DNA from 4 places in the Paenibacillus sp. MAH-35 genome. Region 2 is predicted to be linked to each of the others. Evidence: riboswitches for the same ligand, from Rfam matches in the RefSeq annotation. Region 2 holds a riboswitch; each other region holds the start of a gene.

Region 1 (3,722 bases), on a different contig from region 2:
GTGATCCGGGCGCTGCCGGCACGTTCATCGACATGGAATCCCCAAGACAAACTGATCGCATACGACAGTCAAGACCGGACCCTATACGAGCTTAGTCCGGAACGCAACGAAATACGCTGATCTCCCGCCGGCTTGAGTTGATGGCCATCCTCTCAGCGTGTATGCTGTACAGAGAGGATCGTATAAAGGAGATCGGAGTTATGGATATTCGCATCGTATCGCTTAATGTCGGAAAACCGCAGTCGTTCATCTACAAAGGCGCCGCAGTAGAAACGGGGATCTTCAAGCAGCCGGCGGAGCAAGGTCCGGTCCTGCTGACCGCAACCAATTTTGCAGGCGACGGCCAGGCCGATCTCGTCCACCACGGGGGGCCGGACAAAGCCGTATGCGTCTATCCGTTCGAGCATTATGCTTACTGGGAGCGCGAGTTGAACCGGACTATGCATTACGGGGCGTTCGGGGAAAATTTGACGGTGCTCGGCATGACAGAGGACCGGGTGTGCATCGGCGATATTTACGCCTCGGGAGAGGTACGGCTTCAAGTGACGCAGCCGAGGCAGCCGTGTCACAAGCTGGCCAAAAAATACGATATCCCGGACCTCGCGCTGCGGGTGCAGCATACGGGCTACACCGGCTTTTATTGCCGCGTGCTGACGCCGGGACTGTTCGACCGGAACGCCCCTCTGACCTTGGAGCGCCGGCACCCGCTCGGCATAACCGTTCAATACGCCAACACGATCAAACATCACGACAAGATCAACCTGGACGGCATTGCCGCCCTGCTGGCAGTAGAGGAGCTGTCGGGCAACTGGCGGGCCTCCTTCGAGAAACGAATCGCAGGAACCGAACCGTCCGAGGGCGAGCGGTTAAACGGGAAGCCGTAACCCTCGGCTCTGCATCCTCGTTCTTGCGAGCAGACCGCGTTTTGTCTTCGCTGAAACGACATATGTGCGGGTTAGTTAAATGGCAAACTGGCTAACTAGTTAACTAATTAACTAATTAACTAATGAGCTAACTAACCAACTCTAACCAACCAAATAGGAGCCTTTAGTACCCTATTTTCGGCCTTTTCAAATAACTAACACGAATAGAGGCGGTCTGCACCCCTTATTTCAACCAACTGGTCGCGTCTGCACCCTTTTCGCCGATTTTAACAGCTCCTAATCGCTCTTATTCCGTGTCCAGGCCAGTTTTCGGACAAAATAAAGCATACAAACGAGACTGTCGATTCATTGTGTAGAAGTGTTAGCAAGACCGTTCCAAGTGAAAAGTTACCTTCTTCTGCTCAAACAGGTTGTCCGGAATCCCTTGATTGAATAAGGATTGTAAGGTAGGGGATTCCAGACAAAACTCGCCAGAAGGTAATCTTTTCCCTTTCCACTTGGTTGTCCACAATGAATCGACAGCCTCACAAACCGCTCTTATTCGGTTCTGTCCCCGCTTGGAGCTGGACAACAGGCTAAAGCTAAACGGCCGCCCACGATAGGCGACTTTGCAGTACTGCCGCACTTGGAGCACTTGTGGCACTTGCGGCACTTGCGGCACTTGCTGACTCGACAAGCAGATGGCCCCATCCCCGTTTTAGTACGGTGGAAACTTTGATCTACCCAAAAAAGACCGGCAAGGCTCAACCTTCATCCGAAGGCTGGACTTTGCCGGTCTTTCCATATTTCCTCTATTAGCAAGCACAAGGCTTGAACGTATGATCTTTGATCGTCCGGACTACTTTAATCGACGTAACGGAAGTAGCCAGCGGCTGTCTTGGCTTGAAGGTGAGATTCAAGAAATCGGTAAGCTCCACTTCATGACCGGAATTTTTGAACGCTTCGACGAAATCGCCGACAGTCGGTTTTTTGCCGAGCTCGCAATAGATGTCGATCTGCTTGCTCACTTTGCCAAATTTGTCAAAATACTCCACCGTCGAGTAATATCTTTCCTTCAACATACAGTTCCTCCTAAGAAGTGTAGTCTACCGAATGTTGATGGAGCAGCTTCGCCTCCAACCATTTTCGGCAACCCGGCCGCCTTAGAGAATCCTCCTTAGGCCCGTCGGCTTTGCGTCCCGGACTTTCGTCCGGTTTGCCTTTATCGTCCTGCTCAGAAACGCGCTTTCATACCCGTATTACCTTCTACTATACAATATTACGGGACATTTTTCTAGACGAAATCTTCCAAGTCAAGATGAAATTCGAGCACTCGTTTTGCTGCTTTAGCACTATTCACTTTGTGTTGGTTCTTGTCGAATAAAAAGTATACCCGGATGCCGAGATGGCGGAAGGGAAATCCATATATAGGGGGAACGAGCATGTCTACTCATTGGAGCCGGAGCATCATTGCCAAGCTGAGCTTTTTCGCCGCGCTGTGCGCACTGCTGATGACGGCCGGACAAGCCGCAATTTCTTATTTGCAGCAAAAGGATCAGTATTATAACGAGCTCAAACAGTACCAGCAGATGGTGCACAAGTCTGTCGAGCAGCATGCCGGAAAGTTCGCTTCGCTCAAAGACTTTATCAAGACCAACAAAAAAGCCGATCTGGCACAGCCGGGCATTGCCCTTATTCAACCTTATATGGACCTGTACACCGGATCGGGCGGCGTGGCCAATACGTATCTGCTCTATCCCGGAACGATCGAATCCGGGGGCAAAACCGCGATGACGATCATGCTCGCGAACAAATCGCTTGCCGATTCCGGCTTCCAGCCTTCCACTCCGTACGAGCTGCCTCCGGCATTTACGAAAGCGATCCGGGCGGCGGAGAGCGGCGAGATCGGGGTATCCGACGTATTTTCCGACGATTATGGGACATGGGTCAGTATTTTGAGTGCGATACGCGATGAGAATGGCGGCGTTACGGCCATTTTGGGTATTGATTTCGATTATGCGAACGTACAGCATCAGCTGGACGCCAAGCTGAGAACCAGCTTGCTGGTCGGCCTCCTCACCGGGACGATCGCCGTGGCAATGATGATCGCCGTCATCGTATGGATCATCAGGCCGGTTCGCGAACTGACCCGGATTACTCAGAAAGTGGCCGGCGGGGATCTGACCGAATCGGTCTCGATCCGGCGCAAGGACGAGATCGGCGAGCTGTCCGCCTACTTCGGCGTCATGATCGGCAATATCCGCGAGATGATCGGGCGCATCCGCGAGACGTCGGACGTCGTCGCCGAGAACGCCGAGACGCTGCACGGAGGATCGGAGCAGACATCGGAAGCTGCCCGCCACGTCGCCATGTCGATCGAGCAGGTAGCGGCCGGTACCGAGCGGCAGTTGACGAGCTCGGAGGAAAGCGCCAAAGCGATGGAGGAGATGGCGCAGGGTGTCCAGCGGATCGCGGAGTCGGCGGTAACCGCAGCCGATTCGTCCAATCAGGCGTACTTGCTCGCCGAACAGGGAAGCGAGCAGGTGCGCGGCAACAGACGACAGATGACGGCCATTCAGGGTGCCGTCAACAGCGCGTCCGGCTCCATGGAACGGTTGGGCCGGTTATCCGACGAGATCGGATCGATTACATCGCTCATCTCGACCATCGCCGGACAGACGAACCTGCTCGCTCTGAATGCGGCGATCGAAGCGGCCCGGGCCGGGGAACACGGCCGCGGCTTCGCCGTCGTATCCGGTGAAATCCGCAAGCTCGCCGAGCAGTCCCGACAAGCTGCGGTCCAGATCCACGATCTCGTCGATTCGATCCAGGCGGGGACCCGCGAAGCGATCCAGACGA
Region 2 (3,722 bases):
GCTACATTGTTGTCAGAGCCGGAACGATGCGGCCGACGTCAATCGCAGACGAGGAGTGATCCGACATGTTGACTGAGCAATTAAAAGGCGTTATCGTTCCGGTCGTAACCCCTTTTACGGAGGAAGGCGAGCTGGATACGGGCAGCTTCCGCCGAGTCGTGCAGACTCTTATGGATCAGCGCGCGAATGGAATCGTCATTAACGGAACGACCGGGGAATGCCCGACCGTCCGCCCCGAAGAGGTGCGTCTCTTGATGGAGGTTGCGCTGGAGGCAAGGGGAGAGCGAACGTTTCCGATTCTGATCGGTACGGGCTCGAACGATACGGCGGAAGCGGTAAGCCTGACGAAGCAGGCTCAGACGCTGGGAGCGGACGGCGCGCTCGTCGTGACGCCGTATTACAACCGTCCGTCGAAGCAGGGAGTGATGGAGCATTACCGGCGGGTCGCCGATGTCGGACTCCCGGTCGTCGCCTACCATATCCCGCACCGGACCGGCCTGGAGCTGACCTCCGGCGACATCGCCGCGATTCTCGGGATCGAAGGTGTGGCGGGAATCAAAGAGAGCACCGGCGGAGTCCGCAACTTCATCGAGCTGTCCGGCCATACGGACAAGGCGCTGCTGTGCGGGGACGACCTATACTTCTTCGCAGCTTTATGCTGCGGTGCGAGCGGAGCGATGATGGCTTCCGCGAATATGTATACCGGCCGTTTTGTCGAGGTGTATGAGCAGTTCTCTCTAGGCCGCTGGCTGGAAGCGAGAGCGAAGTTCGACGAGCTTGTGCCGCTAATCGGCCTGCTGTTCGCCGAACCGAACCCTTCGCCGGTAAAATGGATGATGAAGCAAACCGGGTTGCTGCTTTCGGATCGGGTAAGGCTTCCGATGACGCCGGTCAGCGAAGAACTGGAGCGGAAGCTGGCAGAGTTGCTTTCTTGTGATAGGTGAAAACTATAAATATTATCCATTTCATATATTGGACCAATAACGAAACATCCTTCACAATTACTATTAAGTAGAAGGAAGGATGTGCGTGAAAATGAGAATGGAACCCTATGGTCAGAAAGACGGAGACGGCGTGAGCGCCGCAACAGGTGGTACGGGTGCCGGTAGACGTCCGGAGTCGTCAAGCGGCTGGAATGCCGCCTTGTACGATTCGAGACTCGGTTTTGTGTCCGAGTTCGGCAAATCGCTTGTCGATCTGCTGGATGTACAACCGGGCGAAGCGGTGCTTGACGTCGGCTGCGGAACCGGCGATTTGTGCCGGGTGCTGGCGGACCGGGGAGCGGCGGTACAAGGGATCGATTTTTCGGCGGAGATGATCGAAGCGGCCCGGACGAAATATCCGGAGCTGGTCTTCGAGGTGGCGGACGGCCAATCGTACGAGACGGACCGGAGGTTCGACGCCGTAATGTCCAACGCCGCCCTGCACTGGATGAAGCGCCCGGAGGGCGTCGTCCGGGCCGTCCGGAACGTCCTTGTCCCAGGCGGACGTTTCGTAGCCGAGTTCGGCGGGAAAGACAATGTGGGCGCGATCGTTGCGGCGATTTACCGGACGCTGGAGAACTTCGGCGTCGATCCGGAGCCGCGTAATCCGTGGTATTTCCCATCGGTCGGACAATATGCGGCACTGCTTGAAGCTTCCGGCTTCCGTGTCGGATATGCGCTGCACTATTCGCGGCCTACTCCGCTGGAGGACGGCGAGAGGGGACTGGACCATTGGCTGGATATGTTCGGCGGCGTCTTTTTCACCGGACTGACCGATGCCCGGAAAGAAGAAGCGTACGAGGAAGTGAAACGTCTGGCGCGCCCGGCCTTGTTCCGGGACGGACGCTGGGTGGCCGATTACTGGAGGCTGCGGATTTTGGCATTTGCGCCTTAAGTCTCAAAATAGTCCAAAATGCCTATTAATGACTTCGGGAATATGTGGTACTATGGGCATAGTTGATAGGAATTATCGGATAAAGGCAAACCTGGGCGAAAGCCAGGGGCGCAAAGCCACGGGTCTACAGCGAACTTCGCCATGACAGCCGGGTTGCCCATAAGCTGATGCATGTCGTCATCAAACCGGACGGACGTCGCTTTAGGGCGTCGTCTTTTTTTGTGTTGGAGGCTTAGGAACGCTTGGAGAGAAGCGGTGCCTGACGTCATTCGTGACCTTAATCTGGGGGTGATGCGCGTATGAACGATGAAGTGATGCAGTTGAAAAGCGATTTGCACCGGTTAACGGTCGAACTGATCGGCAATTGCAAATATTGCTCCTTAATTTCCTCGAATGTGGAGTACAAAACCCCCATTTATTGCACCAAGTTTACCGGTCCCATCCATCCGACCTGCGTCAATGTGACGACCTGCTTGTCATGCCAGGAATACAAAGGAAACTAAGTCCGAATCGAGCCGAATACGAACAAAGGAAGCCTTCCGGACGCCGGGAGGTTTTTTTGATAGTTCAGAGCCTCTTTCCCGGTCGAGTCAGCAAGTGTCGCATCGACACGGAATAGGAGCGGTGGAAGGTAACTTTTCCCTTTCCACTTGGTTGTCCATAATGAATCGACAGCCTCGCCGAAGCCTCCTATTTTGTTCAGAGCCGCGTGCATACATTTCCCCGCGGGGCGTACGGTTCAGCGAAGAGGAACACTCTTGCCCGCAAGAACGAGGTTTACGGTTTCGAGCCTCATTGAAGACGAGTATGTTGCCGTCAACCCCCATCAACGAGCGGCTCCCGACCGAAGGTGCCCACTGTCTCCCGCGCACCTAACGTATAGCTCGTACATCAAAGGATCGCCCGGACGTTTTTATCGAAAGGTTTTTCTCAAATCATGCGAGGCTTAATTGTGGCTTCTCCCGGAAAAATACAATCTTGCGCGCACCTTTTCCTTGCTGCTGAATATCGGTAGTACTAGGCGAAGATCCGCGAGGAGGAGGTGTACCGGCGCTATGATGGAATTCCGCAATTTATCGGCCCAAATATCGAAAAAAGTGATGATCAAGCCGCGGCTGCAAATCCGCTATCCGCAGCTGACCGGGCTGCCGAACCGGAAAGCGCAGCATGAGATCAACGACCGGATTCTGAAGCTCGTCTACCAGATGATTCGCGATCAGGGTTATGTCGAGGACAAAAACAAGGAAATGACCGGCATTTATGAGGTCATGCTGAACGAAAACGGGCTGATCAGCATTGTGTTCCAAAACTACGCCTATGCAAAAGGAGCGGCTCACGGCATCACGCTGCAAAAGTCGCTGACGATGGACTTGTGGGACGGGGACGATTATGATTTCGATGATCTGTTCCGCGATGGGAGCGGGTATAAGGCGCATATTGACGCGATTCTAAAGCGACAAATCGAGGAGAACGACATGCCGATCCTGGAAGGCAAAACGTTCAAGGGAGTCGGACCGGATCAGGACTATTATTTAACTCCAAGCGAGCTTGTCGTGTATTTCCAATTGTACGAATATACGCCCTACGCTTACGGATTCCCGACTTTCCCGATTCCGTATACGGAAATCGCGGATATAGCCGATCCCGAAGGACCGATCGGCAAGCTTCAGCACGCCGTGGTCTGAAGATTCGGCGCACGTGATTTGGGGTACACAAAGTACAGAATCGTTTTTGAGCGGTTTGCCGCTCTTTTTTTATACACGGCTTTGGACGAGCGAGCAAATGCGCCTTCTGTCCTCCGGCGTAAAGAACGCAAGCCCGCAGGCCGAGCTTATGAGCTTATG
Region 3 (3,722 bases), on a different contig from region 2:
GGACATGACGAGTGGTACGCTGAAATAAGAACGATCTATCTAACAAAAGAGGTGCTGTATATGCCATTTCAACATGTACTGGTCGCATATGACGGATCGGAGCAAGCCCAGTCGGCGCTCTTGCGCGCAAAGGAGCTCGTTCGCAGCATACCGGGCTCGCGGCTTACGATCGCCCATGTATTCCATTATCCGAACCTGGTCGTAGGCGAAGCGATGATCGCCGCGCCGGTGCGCATGGAGCTGGACGAGTTGTCCGACTCGGAGAGAACGCTGGACGAAGCCAAGGAGCTGGCGACGGATTTGCCGAATGCGGCGACTGCGCTGCTTCAAGGAGATCCGGCGCGCGCCCTGCTCGATTACGCCGAAGAGCTGCAAGCGGATCTGATCGTAATCGGCAGCAGAGGGCTCAGCACGCTGAAGGAGCTGTTCCTCGGCAGTGTCAGCCATTATGTGGTGCAGCATGCGAAAGTCCCCGTTCTTGTCATCAAAAATCCGGACGACCTGTAAGCGGAGTGCCGCAAACCGGTATTGATAAAAAGTTACGTTCGCCGGGACATCTGTACAGTCCGTTACCCGCCCCTCCTCATATTGTAGATCGTGTGGTTCATTCATCCCGACTGTCAATCGGGCCGCCCGGCCGGTTGCAACGGATGTCGGCCGCACAATCATGAAATATCGAGGAGGACTGACCATGGGATACGTTGGCGGTGCAGGATGCGGTTGCGGCCCGGGAGTTGGAGGCTTGTTTACTTCGACAGGCGTAATTCTGGTACTGTTCATCTTGCTTGTTATCGTCAGCCGGGCTTGGATCTAAGGGCTGATCGGCAAGCCGGGGAATCGGGTTAACGCCCGATTCCTTTCTTTTTGAGAGGAACGTGTCCATTTTTAGCGGACTGAACTATCTGGCTCCCAGAAAAAAACTTATTTTGCGCAGGGGCATTCATCGCGAAAAAGGATAAAAATAGTAACCATATGGAATATACCGGGAATAGTTGTCGAAAAAAAGAAGAAAATTGCAAATAATCGGGGCATTTTTCCCGGAATTAGGTACAAAGGAGGATGCGAAGAAGGGGCTTCTCCCCTATTCTAAGAAGGAAGACGCGATACATACCATACCATACCTAACTTCGATTACCTCCCGACAAACGGCAAACCCGGCTAAAGCCGGCGACGCAAAGCTAGAGGGGCTAAAGCAGCAGGTCGGAATCGACCTTGCCAAGCCAGCCAGCTGCCGAACGATTTGGATCGGAGTTTTTTGTAATATAGGAAGTTGTGCCAAGCAATTTCTTATGGATAACGGGAGCTTCCAAAGGAACAGCGATGGGCTACGAAGCAGGTCTGCGCTTTTGGGGGATTTTTTTGTATGCCAGGGGTCGGGGAACGGGAGCAGGACCAGTATCGGCTCTTCATCACTTGGGCGAAGGAGCTGAATCATTATGGAGGAACGGCACGCATCGGCGGAGCAAGGGTATTACCTGAAGATGGGGAACGACTTTGTCGGCATGTATCGTTCGAAGGAAGGGCCGAAGCTTTTTTTTAACCGGGACAAGTACCGGCTGAACGATTCGAAGTGGGATGTGGAGCTCGTCGTCGGGCGGCACAACAATCTGTTTATTTTTTATTGGCAGGGCGAGAGGAAGATTTCGTTCCGGTTCAGCAAAAATTTGGATCGGGTCATTCAATTGTACCGGCTGCTTCAAGAATATTTGGCCGCTCCACGGACGGTATAGGAGCGGATCTTCCGCGGTCGGCCGGGACGGCCGGACCGTACACGGGATAAAGCAGCTTTCGTGCCGTGCGTGGTGCGAGAGCTCTTTATCCCGTTTTTTTCTGCCGCCGCCAGCGCCCGGGTTATGCTTTCCGCCGCCGGAACACGCAGTCAGGGCAGGTCCGTAAGCGGTCTCCTGCCTTGACTGGCGGCACATCGTGCATACCGACTCATTATGAGGTGCAAATCATACCGGGGCGTTGGATTAGGAGTCCGGTTTTCGCAGCTTATGCATGTGAGGCTTCTCATTGCCGGTTTCGACAGAGAGTCGGTATCCGGTGCGATCAGCGTTTGTTATACAGCGGATAATCGGTTTCCGAGGGCACGTCGATCGCGACGAGTCGCAGAGCTTCACCTGCCGCTGCTCTCACAACGGCTGAGCCGCTAGTCCCGCCTGCGTCCAATACGGCGAAATCTTTGGAATGCAGCGCCGACGGTTCGTCATCGGCCGAACCGAGAGATCCGGTGCCGCGAATCGCCAGAACCGCCATCGAACGTCCCGCCGCCAGCTCCAGCACATATTCGCCGCCCGCCTGTATTGTAATATCCCGCATATGCGCATCCACCTTCAGCGCTACCGGCGATTGCCCGCCGATGACTTCTTTGACGGTGACGCCCTCGTGTTCTTGAACCGGGAACTGCTCGTGCTCGAATTGGCGATAGGTCGGCTGATCGTAACGTGTTTGGCGAAGGTCGGGCTCGAACCAGATCTGAAATCCTTCCATATCCGGTCCGACAAAACGTTCCTCGTGGGAGACGCCCGATCCCGTCTGCATCACTTGCGCTCCGCCGGCTCCAATCGTACTCTTGGTGCCCAGCGAGTCTCCGTGCACAGCCTTGCCTTGGATCACATAGGTGACAATCTCGAAGGCCTGATGCGGGTGCGGGGGAATATAGCCATCCTCGGGCGTAAACGCCCACGCCCAGTAGAAGAGAGGACCGACACGTTTCACGGCACCGCCTTCACCGGGAAATCCGATCGGCTTCTGCTCGATAATTTTACCTCCGTCAAACGCTCCCGTTCCTTGCTGAGCTGGTGAAAAACGTTGAATATTCATAGCGAATCAGCCTCCATACCTAGAATAATGGCACATACACAACACACTTCAACAAAGACGGATAGGAAATCATATATCAATAAAAATCTTAATTTTAAGTTAAAATGGTGCAAAAAAATAGTATGCCGCAAGTATCTAGCAACTGCGCTGCGTACATGACGCTTGCGGCTGGGAGGAGTAACGCCGGATCGGATTTCGGGAATCGGATCATGCAGGAAACCGAAGCGGTCTGCATGGCTAGCCGACCGCCGTTGTTACCCCGGACGGTTGTCTGACCGCTGGTCTGTCGGTCTGCCTAGCAGGACGCTCACTTGAAGCTTTGTTCTGCGGTCAGGCCCAGCTTTTTGAGCAGCTCGGATGCCAGCTTTTGTTCTTCCGGCGTCAACCCGGAAACAGCTTCCTCAATTGCTTTCGTATGCTCCGGAAACGCGTTCTCCATAAACGCTTTTCCTTTCTCGGTAATCTCCGCGTAATAGACCCGCCTGTCTTCCGCACAGGCTACCCGTTCGGCGAGTTCCTTCTTCTCCAGCTTGTCGACAACGTAGGTAATGTTGCCGCTCGTCATCAATACTTTGCCGCCAATCTGCTGCAACGGCTGGCGCCCCTTATGATACAACAGCTCCAGAACGCCGAATTCGGTCCGGTTCAAGCCGTGCCTCCGGATGTCCCGGTCGGCATGCGCGTTTACCCATTGGCATGCTCTGGACAAGACGACGTACAGCTGCAGCGATTCGTTTCTCGGTGGAGTCATATCCCTCCGGCCTCCTTTCGCGGTATATTCGTCGCTTACGTTCCTAGCAGACTCATTATACCACCAGCGGATCGTGTTAGGAATGCGAGTCTGCCGGCCCGAACGTCTCGTAGTGGACGAATTCCCCGACCGGTTTCCGGTAGCC
Region 4 (3,722 bases), on a different contig from region 2:
ATAAAGCCAGCTCGGTCCGGGTGCCGTCCTTCGCGGTCGCATAGATCGCATCCGTCAGCACGTACGCCGTCGACCCGCCCTTGCGGCCGGCATGCCGGAACAGCTCCCGGTTCGCCGGGTTTTCCATCAGCCCCTCCATCACCGGGTCCAGGTACCGGTGCACCTCCGCAGTGAAATGGTCGCGGCCGTTCAGCTTAGCCATAACCGAGGCATACTCCTGTGTGGTCGATCCGGTCAGACGGTCGGAATAGAACCGGTCGAACTCCGGATCGTACCAGCTCCGCAGGTTCGCCTCCCGCTTGTAGGAACCGTCCGCATCCGCCTTCAGCTTGCCGCTTGTCTGGACGGCCATCGCCCGGAACACATCGGCAGGCATGGCGAACAGCTCCTCCTTGGCTTTCGCCTTCGCCTCATTCCCGTCGAGCCCGGAATACCCCTTCATCAGTTCGTACGGGATAAGCAGCGCCCCGTTAAGCGGGAACAACGGCTCGTGATGCCGGAGTCCGAGCTCGGCGATAGTCCCGTGAATCCGCTCCAGACCAAGCTTATCCTGCAAATAGTCGGTATTGGCGTTTGAGCTGTACCGGATCATGCCTTTCGCCACCTCTTCCAGCGTCACGGCGTCGCCTTCGGCCTTCGAGCTTTCCTCGATATACGCCAGCCAGGCCGGATGAGCCCCTCCGTCCAGATTCGGCAAATAGTAACGGTCCAGCACAGACAGCGGCACCCGCTCTTCCGGATGAATCGTGCCGGCCGCGGCCTGCTTCGCATACTCGATCGCAATCATCGTTTTCACGGCGCTCGCCAGCGGCATGACCCGGTCCGAATTCGACTGCGCAATCGTTTGACCGTCCCTCCGAAGCGTAATGGCCGCCTTCTCCGGATTGTTCGTTACGAATTTCCATACATAGTCGGCATTCGCTTTTTTCGCCCAATACGCCGTCCCCCCGATCCAAATAACCGCACCTGCAAGCAACGTCCCGACGCCAATTCCGATCCACATCCAAAGTTTCAAGATAAGTCTCCTCCCGGTCATTGATTACCTGATACAAGTCAAACTTACGTGTCTGCCATCAACGGGTTCGGCGGCCATCCAGCCGTTCTCCAGCCGCGCCTCCGACTTTGTACTAGTCGTATTGTACCGGACGAAGCTTACCTGACTTCAAACCGTACCTTAACGGCACCTTAATTCATTGAATTTCGCGGCGAAACCCGAACGCGCTCCGCTTCCTAGACAGGAGGCGGGCAGGTTCGGGCTTCGGATTGTGCGCAGAACGGAGCTGCTTGTATTCAGTTTTTGCGGTGCGAGGTCAACTCGTAAAACAAATCTCCCTGTTCCGCCACTTCATCCAGCCTCACCGCCGGAGGATTGCGCAACAGATGATCCGGCAAGCTCAGAAATTGCCGCACCAGCTCTTCATCGAACTGGATGCCGCTTTGCTCGAGAAGTTCTACCTTGGCCTGTTCGACCGTTTTTCCTTTTTTGTAAGGCCTGTCCGAGGTCATGGCGTCGAACGCGTCCACGATCGAGCACATGCGGGCCAACCGGGGAATCCGGCTGCTGCCGAGCCCCGTCGGATAACCGGACCCGTCCCACCGCTCATGATGATACTTGACGATATCCAGCAGCCGGGCATCTTTCATCCCTTCCTGCATCAGCAGTTCGCTGCCCGATTCGGGATGCGTCCGCATCCGGTCCCATTCGCCCTGGTCAAGCTTGCACGTTTTTTGCAAAATGGCTGTTTCGATTTTAATTTTCCCTACATCATGCACACAGCATCCCACAATAAAAACTTGCCGGTCCTCCGGTCCGGCCAACGGATAATGCGTGACCCAGCACTGGGCGAGCGCCCCGACCCGGCCTACATGTTCGAACGTCTCCCTGTCTTTATCCGACAATCGCTGCAAAAGACGGTTGATCGCGTACAGCATTACTTCTCCCCCTTCATCGGCAATAAGCTGAAATCGTGTGTCGGCCTGATAATCGCGGGGTTCCGATCAACAAAAAAACCCTCAGGTTAGAGGGGTCCCGTCTCATAGTTCGGCGACCTGGCTGGCATGACGTAATACGGTTGCATCCCATATTCGCAACCGGCGGTTCTCGGCGCGAATATGGGACAAATTACATGGTAGCCCCAATGGTTTTGCGGCCTTATCTTTCGATAAGTGTGCCTTTGGATTCGATTATGAACAAGTATTTAGTTCCATCATCCTATTGTTTTTATTGAATATGTGCAATTAGTTTGATTGTAACCGATTTGTATATTTTTGTCATGCAAAATCAAAAAAAATGTCGATATTCCTCACATGCTCTCGATTTGTAATGTATAATCACGAATTAAGTGCGTTTTTCGCAACGATCAGGCTCGCCTTTTGTCGAATAAAGGGTCACCATCCAAACGAATCACAACCAAATCAAATAAGGCTATTCCAATAGTGTTGCATCACAGATCACAGGAAAACGTCCCCGTTTTCAAACGAAAGGACCTCAACTTCCACGGTCACGTGGAGGCTGAAGTCCTTTATCCCGAGGCACATCGGTTCGAACGGCGCACAATATTCTCAAAAGTGAATGTGCAGACAGCCCCGTTTCGTGTCCGCCCCATATGCGGTCCGGTTAGGCGTCAGGCTTTCCCGGCTCTCTCGAGCAGGTCGCGTACGACGACACTGACCATGATCAGGCCGGCTACAGGCGGTACAAACGAGTTGCTGGCCGGCGGCTGCTGCGCTTTGCGGATATCCGGAGCGTTCTCCGGCACGATCCGCTGCGTAACGTCACCGCGCGGCTTAATCGGCTCCTCGGTCGAGAAGACGACCTTGACGCCTTTTTTGATCCCGTCCTTGCGCAGCTTCTGGCGGATGACGCGGGCGAGCGGGTCAACCGACGTCTGCGAGATGTCCGCCACGCGGAACTGCGTGGGGTCCATCTTGTTCGCCGCCCCCATGCTGGAGATGATCGGTATTTTGCGTTTCAGGCATTCTTTGATGAGATGGATCTTGTATGTCACCGTATCGGAGGCGTCCAGCACGTAGTCGAGCGGATAGTCGAAAAACTTCTCGTACGTCTCCTCGGTGTAAAACATCCGCAGCGCGATCGCATCGCAATCCGGATTGATCAGCTTGACCCGGTCGCGCATCAGCTCGGCCTTCGGTTGCCCGACGGTAGTCGTCAGCGCATGAATCTGGCGGTTAATATTCGTAATATCGACGACATCCTTGTCCACCATGATCACGCGTCCGACGCCGGTACGAACAAGCGCTTCCGCCGCAATCGAGCCGACTCCGCCGATGCCGAGCACGGCAACCGTACTGCCCTTCAACACGTCCAGTCCTTCGGGGCCGATCGCCAGTTCCGTTCGCGAAAATTGATGCAGCATATTCAATCCCCTTCGCTAGATCCGGGCGCTCCGCCGCCGGAGGAAATGCTCCGGAAGCGGGCCCGTCGTATGCTATTATCGACTGTTGTGAAATAACGAGCCTGCTACGTGACAGGGTTATCTTCCCGGTTATGGAAAACGATTCACCCCAGGAGAGCGCTAATATCGCAGCAGTTATTAAGCTTTGGCAGCTACTTCCTTTACGGCGAGCTTGATCGACAAGTCTTCAAGCTGCTTCGAATCGACTTCGGACGGCGCGTTCATCAGCAGGTCGGTTGCGCTCGCCGTTTTCGGGAAAGCGATCGTTTCGCGCAGATTCGTGCGGCCCGCCAGCAGCATGATCAG

What was found. Region 2 has a riboswitch for cyclic di-GMP ahead of AC3Y2E_RS02595 (hypothetical protein). Riboswitches for the same ligand answer to the same signal wherever they lie in the genome.
Region 1: another riboswitch for cyclic di-GMP. It lies ahead of AC3Y2E_RS30635 (hypothetical protein); the one in region 2 lies ahead of AC3Y2E_RS02595 (hypothetical protein).
Region 3: another riboswitch for cyclic di-GMP. It lies ahead of AC3Y2E_RS18015 (hypothetical protein); the one in region 2 lies ahead of AC3Y2E_RS02595 (hypothetical protein).
Region 4: another riboswitch for cyclic di-GMP. It lies ahead of AC3Y2E_RS04915 (HD-GYP domain-containing protein); the one in region 2 lies ahead of AC3Y2E_RS02595 (hypothetical protein).

What each region holds. Positions count from the first base shown of each region.
Region 1 covers NZ_JBYUPU010000050.1:20,869-24,590, forward strand. The annotation lists gene AC3Y2E_RS30625 (hypothetical protein) at 1-120, shown strand, start outside; gene AC3Y2E_RS30630 (MOSC domain-containing protein) at 201-884, shown strand; gene AC3Y2E_RS30635 (hypothetical protein) at 1,679-1,945, opposite strand; cyclic di-GMP riboswitch class I at 2,009-2,094, opposite strand; gene AC3Y2E_RS30640 (methyl-accepting chemotaxis protein) at 2,306-3,722, shown strand, end outside.
Region 2 covers NZ_JBYUPU010000002.1:191,500-195,221, reverse strand. The annotation lists gene dapA (4-hydroxy-tetrahydrodipicolinate synthase) at 66-944, shown strand; gene AC3Y2E_RS02600 (class I SAM-dependent methyltransferase) at 1,036-1,878, shown strand; cyclic di-GMP riboswitch class I at 1,953-2,039, shown strand; gene AC3Y2E_RS02595 (hypothetical protein) at 2,178-2,381, shown strand; gene AC3Y2E_RS02590 (DUF3298 and DUF4163 domain-containing protein) at 2,934-3,563, shown strand.
Region 3 covers NZ_JBYUPU010000016.1:2,119-5,840, forward strand. The annotation lists gene AC3Y2E_RS18005 (universal stress protein) at 61-507, shown strand; gene AC3Y2E_RS18010 (sporulation protein YjcZ) at 692-814, shown strand; cyclic di-GMP riboswitch class I at 1,138-1,236, shown strand; gene AC3Y2E_RS18015 (hypothetical protein) at 1,437-1,730, shown strand; gene AC3Y2E_RS18020 (pirin family protein) at 2,053-2,826, opposite strand; gene AC3Y2E_RS18025 (MarR family winged helix-turn-helix transcriptional regulator) at 3,134-3,577, opposite strand; gene AC3Y2E_RS18030 (nitroreductase family protein) at 3,654-3,722, opposite strand, start outside.
Region 4 covers NZ_JBYUPU010000003.1:343,949-347,670, forward strand. The annotation lists gene AC3Y2E_RS04910 (serine hydrolase) at 1-1,015, opposite strand, end outside; gene AC3Y2E_RS04915 (HD-GYP domain-containing protein) at 1,291-1,932, opposite strand; cyclic di-GMP riboswitch class I at 2,041-2,183, opposite strand; gene AC3Y2E_RS04920 (tRNA threonylcarbamoyladenosine dehydratase) at 2,625-3,377, opposite strand; gene aspS (aspartate--tRNA ligase) at 3,555-3,722, opposite strand, start outside.